3 regions of the Eubacterium sp. SB2 genome follow, and region 3 is predicted to be linked to each of the others. Evidence: predicted binding sites of a transcription regulator. Region 3 holds the regulator's gene; each other region holds the start of a gene.
What was found. The regulator Rex, encoded in region 3, represses fermentation and respiration genes when NADH is low (regulators of the CRP and FNR family bind a similar motif). The targets are predictions, from matches to a motif close to ATTGTTAANNNNTTAACAAT.
Positions count from the first base shown of each region.

Region 1: gap (type I glyceraldehyde-3-phosphate dehydrogenase) is a predicted target of Rex. The motif match lies at 1,273-1,292, and genes of this name have one in related genera.
Region 2: hypB (hydrogenase nickel incorporation protein HypB) is a predicted target of Rex. The motif match lies at 1,966-1,985, and genes of this name have one in related genera.

Region 1 is NZ_LN865153.1:2,158,744-2,162,047, forward strand. It holds gene pgk (phosphoglycerate kinase) at 1-19, opposite strand, end outside; gene gap (type I glyceraldehyde-3-phosphate dehydrogenase) at 180-1,193, opposite strand; gene BN1938_RS22055 (histidinol-phosphatase HisJ family protein) at 1,345-2,163, opposite strand; gene mnmA (tRNA 2-thiouridine(34) synthase MnmA) at 2,160-3,230, opposite strand; gene nifU (Fe-S cluster assembly scaffold protein NifU) at 3,230-3,304, opposite strand, start outside.
Region 2 is NZ_LN865152.1:431,154-434,457, reverse strand. It holds gene BN1938_RS09425 (hypothetical protein) at 1-465, opposite strand, end outside; gene BN1938_RS09420 (ABC transporter ATP-binding protein) at 467-1,327, opposite strand; gene BN1938_RS09415 (GntR family transcriptional regulator) at 1,308-1,700, opposite strand; gene hypB (hydrogenase nickel incorporation protein HypB) at 2,024-2,704, shown strand; gene BN1938_RS09405 (FAD-dependent oxidoreductase) at 2,707-3,304, shown strand, end outside.
Region 3 is NZ_LN865153.1:1,752,067-1,755,370, forward strand. It holds gene BN1938_RS20195 (ABC-F family ATP-binding cassette domain-containing protein) at 1-1,066, opposite strand, end outside; gene BN1938_RS20200 (redox-sensing transcriptional repressor Rex) at 1,319-1,963, shown strand; gene BN1938_RS20205 (bifunctional ADP-dependent NAD(P)H-hydrate dehydratase/NAD(P)H-hydrate epimerase) at 2,152-3,304, shown strand, end outside.

The sequences.
Region 1 (3,304 bases), 410 kb from region 3:
CTGATTTTTTGTTGAGCATCTTATTGCCTCCTGTTTAATAATTACCTTCTAGGGATAGAGCAGTCACACTATCCCCTATAATTCATGAAAAAAAGGATCCGGCCCTATATAAGACCGGACCCTTTGTGAGTCTATTTTTTAGAAATTAATCTGCCGATTATATTTTCCGAAATACCGACTTACAGTAATGTTCCAAAGTATTTGATTGTTCTTACCATCTGGCTTGTGTAAGAATTCTCATTGTCATACCAGGATACAACCTGTACCTGTGTTGTTCCGTTGTCCAGAGGCAGTACCATTGTCTGAGTAGCATCAAATAAAGAACCATAGTTCATTCCTACGATGTCGCTGGATACGATCTCATCTGTGTTGTATCCGAAAGACTCGTTGGAAGCAGCTTTCATAGCTTCGTTGATCTGATCTACTGTTACTGTTCCTTCAACTACTGCTGTCAGGATTGTTGTGGATCCTGTCGGGGTAGGAACACGCTGAGCAGCTCCGATCAGCTTGCCGTTCAGTGCCGGGATAACAAGGCCGATTGCCTTAGCTGCGCCTGTGCTGTTAGGAACGATATTCACTGCAGCTGCACGTGATCTTCTCAGATCGCCTTTTCTCTGCGGTCCGTCAAGTGTCATCTGGTCGCCTGTGTAAGCATGGATTGTGCACATGATACCTGTCTTGATCTCAGCAAGATCGTTCAGTGCTTTTGCCATCGGTGCCAGACAGTTTGTTGTACAGGAAGCCGCTGAGATGATGTTGTCCTCTTTTGTCAGCTCCTCGTGGTTAACATTATATACGATTGTAGGAAGGTCATTTCCAGCCGGAGCAGAGATGACTACTTTCTTAGCGCCTGCTTTGATGTGAGCCTCTGCTTTTGCTTTTGATGTATAGAAGCCTGTACACTCCAGAACTACGTCTACACCAATCTCTCCCCATGGAAGTTCTTCAGCGTTAGCTTTAGCATAGATTTTGATTTCTTTTCCGTCTACTGTGATGGAGTCCTCACCAGCTGTTACTTTGTCAGCAAGTGCATATTTTCCCTGTGTTGAGTCATATTTTAATAAGTGAGCCAACATTTTCGGAGATGTTAAGTCGTTGATTGCAACTACTTCATACCCTTCTGTTCCGAACATCTGTCTGAATGCGAGACGTCCAATACGTCCAAATCCATTAATCGCTACTTTTACTGCCATGATTAATTCCTCCTAAAGTTTTGAAAGTTGTTAACTGTTACACAGTCATTATATTGTGAAACCTTCAGCAAACCTCAAGTTTGTTAAAGATTCATCAACTACGGTTTATTGTACTAAATCAAGAACAAAAATTCAAGTGCTAAATATATTTTTATGGAAGTTGTTGAAAAATCGGCGTTCTGGACTTAAATTCTGTGTAGTATTTAAAGCCGCAGCCCTTCAGGATGTCCCCCGCCTTCTGAAAATCGTAGGCAATGTGTTCCGGCCGGTGCCCGTCGGCGCCGATTGTGATCACCTCTCCGCCGAGCTCCCTGTACCGCCTGATCACATCCGGATGCGGATGGCAGAAGCCGAGACCGTACTTGAATCCGGCCATATTCATCTCGATCCCCTTCCCCATGGAAATCACTTTTTTCAGGATCTCGTCCAGAATATCCGCATACTTCCGGTAACTGTATTCCTGCGCCTGTTTTTTTCCATAGCGCACAACATAATCAATATGTCCCAGCACATCAAAGTCCTGCACGGACTCTATATCTTCCAGTGTTACCTCAAATGTCTCTCTGTATGCGTCTTCATCCGTCCGTGTTTCAAACATTTTCTGATAATACGGATCTTCCCCGTTTACCACATGGACAGAACCGATCACAAAATCGAAGGGATATTGACTGACTAATTCTTTATAGTATTCTCCCAGATGAGGCTGCAGCCCAATTTCAATCCCGATGCGCACATCAATCCTGTCCGCATATTCTTCCCTGAGCGAGCCCAGTTCCTGAAAATATCTGTCTAAATCGAAAAGGGACCCCTCCATTCCAATATCCTCGTGAACCGGATAGTCTTTGTCGTTATGGTCCGTTATACAGATTGTCGTCAATCCCTTTGCCAGGGCGCCCTCTATCATGTCCCTGGGGGAAATGTCGCTGTCAATCGAAAAGTTAGTATGCATGTGAAAATCACTGGTTATCATAAAATGGTCCCTCCGCCGAGTACGTATTCGCCGTCGTAAAATACGACAGCCTGTCCGGGAGTCACCGCCCGCTGCGGCTCCTCGAAAGTGCAGAGCACCTCATCGTCTCCCGTTTTCTCTATTATACACCATGCCCCCTTATGGTTATAGCGTATTTTTGTAAAAACTCGTAAAGGTTCCGTCAAATCTTCTACAGACATAAAGTTCAACGTTCCTGCCCGAAGCGTATGGGTCAGGGACTCTTCGTTTGTACCGATCACCACTTCATTGGTCTTTGGGCGGATCTCCAGCACAAAGGCGGGATATCCCAGGGCAAGCCCCAGACCTTTTCGTTGTCCAACCGTATAGTGGGTAATGCCTTTGTGCCGTCCCAGCACACGACCGTCACTGCTCACAAAATTCCCCTCCGGCATCCTGATTCCTGCTGTTTCTTCTATATAAGATGCATAATCACCGTCAGGAACAAAACAGATATCCTGGCTGTCCGGCTTGTTTGCAACCATAAGGCCGATTTTTTCGGCAATCCGGCGCACCTCATCCTTTGTGTATTCTCCCACTGGCATCAGCGTGTGTTTCAGCTGTTCCTGGGTCAGATTATAAAGCGCATAGGTCTGATCCTTTGCAAGAGTCGCGGAACGCATCAGTGTAAAACGTCCATTGTCCAGTTTCACTATCCTGGCATAATGGCCGGTAGCAATGTACTCCGCCCCGATCGCCAGGCTCCTGTGCAGCAAAGCCTCCCACTTCACGTACCGATTACAGGCGATACAGGGGTTGGGTGTCCTGCCGTTACGGTATTCATCCACAAAATAATCAATCACATGCTCTTTGAATTCCTGCTTAAAATTCATCACATAATATGGAATCCCCAGATCCGCAGCCACCCTCCTGGCATCATCCACGGCGCTCAGGCCGCAGCATCCGCCGTTTTCTTCCTGAACAGCCCGCTCCTCATCCTGCCAGATCTGCATCGTCACTCCGATGACGTCGTATCCCTGTTCCTTCAGGAGATAAGCCGCTACCGAGGAGTCAACTCCTCCGGACATTCCGACTACTACTTTGCTCATTAATACTCCTCTTCCTCTTCTTCCTCACCCTCATGGATATCTGACTTCGGCTTTTCCAGGCCCTCTATTTTAAT
Region 2 (3,304 bases), on a different contig from region 3:
AAGGATTACCAGGTAAAACAGACAGCAGATAAGCATATATACTAAAAACAGCCAAACCCAGCCTAAAAAGTAAGAATGCCCATATCCGTACAGTCCGCCAAATAATGAGTGATAGCCATGAAACCAGTGGTGAAGCGCGTTTCCCAGGATTGTATCAACCAGTGACATGATTCCCGAGATAAAAGCGAACAGGGAAAATGTGGAAAGAAAGATATATTTTCTGGTAAATCCATTTTGTATCAGCATTTTAAAATCTTCTTTAAACCCCAGGATCCCTAAGATACCTACATAGATAAAAGAATTAAACTCTAAGCCGTTCGTACCAATTTTGCCGCTGCTTCCGTTTGTAATATAAGAAAGGACAAAAACGGCCGCGACAACTGCATATTCAATTGCGTAGAAGATCCAAATATATTTAAACGATGTCATACATTCATAACGGATAACAGTGCCTAATTTTTTCATATCAGCGGCCCCCTTTCTCTGTTAACTTTACGAATAGTTTTTGCAGGTTCATATTAGATATCTGTAAGCGACTGTTTTTAGGAAGCTGTTCTTTTTCTCCCAGTATATAAGCGAGTTTTAAATTACCAAGTTCATCGTATCCTATCACATTTTTGTCTTTACAGTAGTCATCGACTTCACCGGCGAGGCCGGAAATACAGTATCCTTTATTCATCAGCGTTTCAACGGTTTCCTGCAGAAGCACTCTGCCTTTGTCGATTAGAACCACTTCTTCGATGATGTTTGCCACCTCTTCTATAAGATGGGTAGCGATAATAATCGTTCTCTGATAGTTTTCATAATCCTGCAGTAATAATTCATAAAACAACTCCCGGTGATTCGCGTCCAGTCCCAGCACAGGCTCATCAAAAACCACATAAGGTACATGGAGGGAAAGCGCAATCGTAAGTTTAAAGATAGACTGATAACCTTTCGACAGTGCTTTGTATCTTTTGTTAATATCAAGATCAAACTTTTCTGCAATCTGACGTGCCTGATCCAGGTCAAAATTATCATAAAAACGGTCTATCCACTTAAAATGTTCTATCACTTTCAGGCTGGTGTCGTATAAGTCCATCTCACTCATACAAAATATCTTTTCGTGCACTTCCATGTTTTCTTTTGCGCGTAGACCGTCAATAAGTATTTCCCCTTCATCAGCGAAGATGCGGTTGGAAATGATGTTAATTAAAGTGGATTTGCCGGCTCCGTTTCTTCCTAAAAATCCGTAAATTTTACCATATTCAAACGAAATAGAAACCCGATCCAGTGCGTTGACATTGCTGTAACGTTTTACGACATTCTTAATTTGTATTGCATTCATTTTCATACCCCTTTTCTATCAATGTGATAATTTCCTCTTTTGACATCTGCAGTTTGACGGCCTCGTTAATTAATGCCTCAATATATTGATTGTAAAATTGATCCTGTCTTTTTCTGCGGATTTTTTTAACTGCGCCTGCTTTTACATACATTCCAAGACCCCTCCTTTTATAAATAATCTCTTCGTCTACCAGCATGTTCATTCCTTTGAGGACTGTATGTGGATTAATGTTCAAAAGTGCCGAGATCTCATTGGTTGAAGGAATCTTTGTTTCCTCTGGAAAGACGCCTGTAAATATGGAATCTTCTAACTGTTCTGCAATTTGAACGAATATAGGTTTATCTATATTTGGATTTATGTTCAATGATATCACCACCTTATTAGTTAGTTACTTGAGTAACAAACTGACTTGCACCTTTAATATATACTAATACGCAATTTCTGTCAATAGATTTTTAAAAAACTTGAAATACAAAAAGTACAGAGCGCAATGTGGCACAGGAGATGAAGAGTGGATGTGGTCATACCAGATTCCAACGTCGTAAACATAGGTGAATATGCACTAAAAAGAAGGGGAATATGTTGCTGATTGCACAAAAATAAAGGGAGTAATTGACACGCATTATATGGAATGATACAATGTTAAAAAGATAACACATTGTGGTACAACCAATTATGATCGAAGGAGAGAAGCGGATGGGAGATTTTAGGGTTCTGGAAATTAAGCAGAGTGTTTTTGCGGATAATGATAAACGGGCATCCGAATTGAGGAAAGAACTGAAGGAAAAAAAGGTGTTTTTGTTAAACCTGATGTCTTCACCGGGATCCGGTAAGACGACTACACTTACCAGGACGATTGAACAGCTGAAAAATGAGCTGAAGATCGGAGTGATGGAGGCGGATATTGATTCTGACGTAGATGCAGAAACAATTTCCCGGCTTGGGGTTGAGGCAATCCAGCTCCATACAGGGGGGATGTGCCATCTGGATGCAGATATGACCCGGCAGGGGCTGGAGGGCCTTGAATGCGGGGATCTGGATCTTGTGGTACTTGAGAATGTGGGGAATCTTGTCTGTCCGGCAGAATTTGATACCGGAGCGGTGAAGAATGCCATGATTCTAAGCGTACCTGAGGGAGACGACAAACCGTTGAAATACCCGCTGATGTTTTCGATCTGTGATGTCGTTCTGATCAACAAGACAGATGTGCTTCCCTATTTTGATTTTGATATGGAACAATGCAGGAAGAACATTTTAAAAAGAAACCCGAATGCAATCATTATAGCAATCTGTGCCCGCACCGGTGAGGGGACAGAGACTTGGACAGATTGGCTCAGAGAAGAAGTAAAGGCATGGCAGAAAGCGGAAAGGAGTTAGGTATGGCAGAAGAGAGAACATTAATTCTAAAGCTGGGGCAGAAAATCACTGACCGAATTGGGCACAAAGTGACAGTGGACGATCCGGAATACTGGGGACTTGCCTGTGTTGTAACGGATGAGATGGCGGAAGTGGCCCTGGCGATGAAGGTAAGAAAGCCGGCCAGTGCACAGAAGATTGCGAAGAAATGCGGTAAACCGCTAAAGCGGACGGAAGAATTGCTGCAGGAGATGAGCGTGATCGGTCTGCTGGAGTATAACTGGGAAAATGCGGACCGCCATAAACAGTACATACTGCCGATGTTTGTGCCTGGCTGTGCGGAATTCATGAACATGAACCTGGAGCAGGTAGAGAAACATCATGAGGTCGCCAGATTTTTTGAACAGATGAGCCGGCTGCCGCTGGAAAAAGTAACTCCTATGGTGCCTCCGGGGGGCGCTGGAATAGGGATGCACGTCATTCCGGTTGAAAAGGCCATACCAACAGAACAGAAGTCCGTCAGTGTCGAGCATATTTCCCACTGGGTACAGAAGTATAAAGGGAAATATGCGGTGGGCGCCTGTTCCTGCCGCCGTTCCCGCAGAATTCAGGGAGAAGGCT
Region 3 (3,304 bases):
CATGTTCGCCGCGTCTGATATCAAAGCTGATATCCGTAAATAAGGTCTGACTGTCAAAGCTTTTAGACAACCCCTCCACTGAAAGCACGTCGTTGCCGCTCAGGCAAGAGGGCTCCAGGGAAAAATGGATCTCCTTCGCCGCCTCCTGGGGCTTATCGACCAGCGTCATCTTATCCAGCAGTTTTTCACGGCTTTCCGCGCGCTTGATGGACTTCTCACGGTTAAAAGACCGGAGTTTTTCTATGACGGCCTCCTGATGCTTGATTTCCCTCTGCTGGTTCAGATATTCTTTCATCATGGCGTCGCGGATCTGTTGTTTTTTGTCCGCATAGGCCTTATAGTTGCCGGCGTACATCCGGACAGCCCCATTTTCGATCTCCACCACTTTTGTGACCACTCTGTTTAAGAAGAAACGATCATGGGAGACGATAAATACGGCGCCGGGGTAGTTCAGCAGATAGGTCTCAAGCCAGGTGATGGAATTTAAATCCAGATGGTTTGTGGGCTCATCCAGAAGCAGGATATCGGGTTTTGTGAGGAGCAGTTTTCCCAGGGAAACCCTTGTTTTCTGCCCTCCGGAAAGGGTGTCCGTTTTTTTGTCAAAATCCTCCTCCTGAAAACCAAGTCCTTTTAGGACGCCTGTCAGCTCGCTTTCGTAAGCATACCCATTCTGTGCCTCAAACGCGGACATCATGCGATGATAGGTATCGAGCCTGCTCTGAAGGGCATCACCGCTCAGAGACTTCAATTCCTTTTCAATAGCACGGATTTGATTTTCCAACTCGATAATATCAGCCTTTGCTGTCTTTACTTCCTCATATATGGAGCGGCCGCCCTCGAGTTTCTGCTGCTGTGCGAGATATCCGAGAGTTTTCCCTTTTGTAACTACAATTTCACCGCTGTCGGCTGGCTCTTCCTTTACGATCATCTTAAGAATGGTGGATTTTCCGGCCCCGTTTACTCCGACCAGAGCCGCTTTTTCTCTGTCTTCTATATGAAAAGAGCCGTCTCTGACAATGACCTGTCCACCGAAAGCTTTATTGAGATTATGGCATGCAAGTATCATAAGAAACCTCCTGTTGTCTTCTGTATCGGGCCTCCCTGTTCTGCTTCAGCCGCCGAACCCCGCTTGTTATCTTGAAAAATAAAGATTAATTTTCAGCTATGCTGAAAACCTGCCCGCGGGGCATGAGCTGCGGGATGCCCTTGCGTATACTTATTTCATTATAACGAAAATAGTTTAAAATACAACTAAAATTTGACTTTGCCCGTACAATTCTATATAATATGAAATAGATTAAGTTTGGAGGGGATAGCTGTGGAAGATAGAGAGATATCACGTGCGGTAATTGGACGGCTGCCCAGATATTACAGATATTTGGGAGAATTACTGGATGCAGGAGTAGAACGGATTTCATCAAATGACCTGAGCAAGAAGATGAGCGTCACTGCATCTCAGATTCGCCAGGATTTAAACAACTTTGGTGGTTTCGGCCAGCAGGGCTATGGATACAATGTTAAGTATCTCTATACAGAGATCGGAAAGATTCTGGGACTGAACAGAAAACATAACGTAATCATAATAGGAGCGGGTAACCTGGGACAGGCGCTTGCCAATTACGCGGCTTTTGAAAAGAGCGGCTTTATACTGCAGGGAATTTTTGACGTGAATCCAAGACTGGAAGGGGTAACTATACGAGGAATCCCAATCCGTATGATGGACGACCTGAGAGAATTTGTTGAAAATACGGACATAGAGATTGCTGCATTGACGATTCCAAAGTCAAAAGCGGTGGAAGTAGCCGATATGCTTGTTGAGAATGGTATCAAGGGCATATGGAATTTTGCGCACACTGATCTGCACCTGCCGGATGATGTGATCGTAGAAAGCGTACATTTGTCTGATAGTTTGATGAAACTGTCTTATAATATCAGCCGTTACAATGAAGAACATGATAATTGATTAACAATATAAAACGTGTAACAAAGGCACTGCGCCTTCGTTGCACGTTATTTCACTTATTAGGACACCTGCGCCTATCAGATACAATCCCTTCGGTGGATACGCACAGTGGTATTAGAGGCAGATGCCGGTGAGGACGCTGCGGACGCGGGTTTCACAAGCGAAACACAATAAAGGAGAGTGAGTATATGAGATATCTGCCGACCGGTGAATGGATGCAGAAAGCGGACAATTACACGATCCATGAGATCGGGATTCCCTCTATGGTGCTGATGGAGCGGGCTGCTCTGGCGGCGGTGGCCGTTATGGAGCAGGAAAAGATCAATACACACAGAACGCTGGTGGTCTGCGGCTCCGGCAACAACGGCGGCGACGGCTTTGCAGTTGCGCGCCTGTTAAAAGAAAAAGGCTGTGATGTTGAGGCCGCTTTCATCGGAAACGAAGAATCCAGGACTCCTGACTGCATGCAGCAAATGAAAATCGCTGAAAATTGCGGTGTTCCTGTAGTAACAACAATCAGCAGGAAGGAATATACTGTTATAGTGGATGCCGTTTTCGGCGTGGGCCTGAACCGGGAGATTTCGGGAGCATACGCGGCAAATATTAAAAAGATGAATGCGCTGCCGGGACAGAAGATTGCCATAGATATCCCTTCCGGCATCTGTTCTGCCACAGGAAAGGTATTAGGGACGGCATTTTCAGCCGATCTGACGGTGACTTTTGAGTGCGAAAAGCTGGGCTGTGTTTTACATCCGGGCTGCCAATATGCCGGAAAAACTGTTGCCGTATCCATCGGAATCAGCCGGAAGCTTTTTGAAAAAGAACCGGGTGTCTGCTACACATTTGAAAAATCGGACCTGCCGGAGATGATCCCGCCCCGAAGGCCCAATTCACATAAAGGAACCTATGGGAAGATCCTGATGATTACCGGAAGCCGCGGTATGTCGGGCGCCGCATATCTGAGTGCGAAGGCCGCGTATAGATGCGGCGCGGGTCTGGTCCGGATTTATACACATGAAGATAACCGGGTGATATTGCAGCAGCTTTTACCGGAAGCGATTGTAAGCACTTATACTGAATATGAGGAAGAAGCCATTCGGGATCTCCTCGCATGGGCGGATGTGGCCTGCATTGGCTGCGGGCTCGGACAGAGCCGTGTTGCGGAGAGTATCTTGACTCAGGTCGTGAAAGAGGTTCAGATTCCCTGTGTGATAGATGCAGATGGGCTGAATATACTGGGGTGCCATCCGGAACTGCTGGAAGAACGGGAGCGGCCAATTGTCCTGACGCCGCATATGAAAGAAATGTCCGGCCTGCTGGGCTGTTCTGTTACAGAGCTGC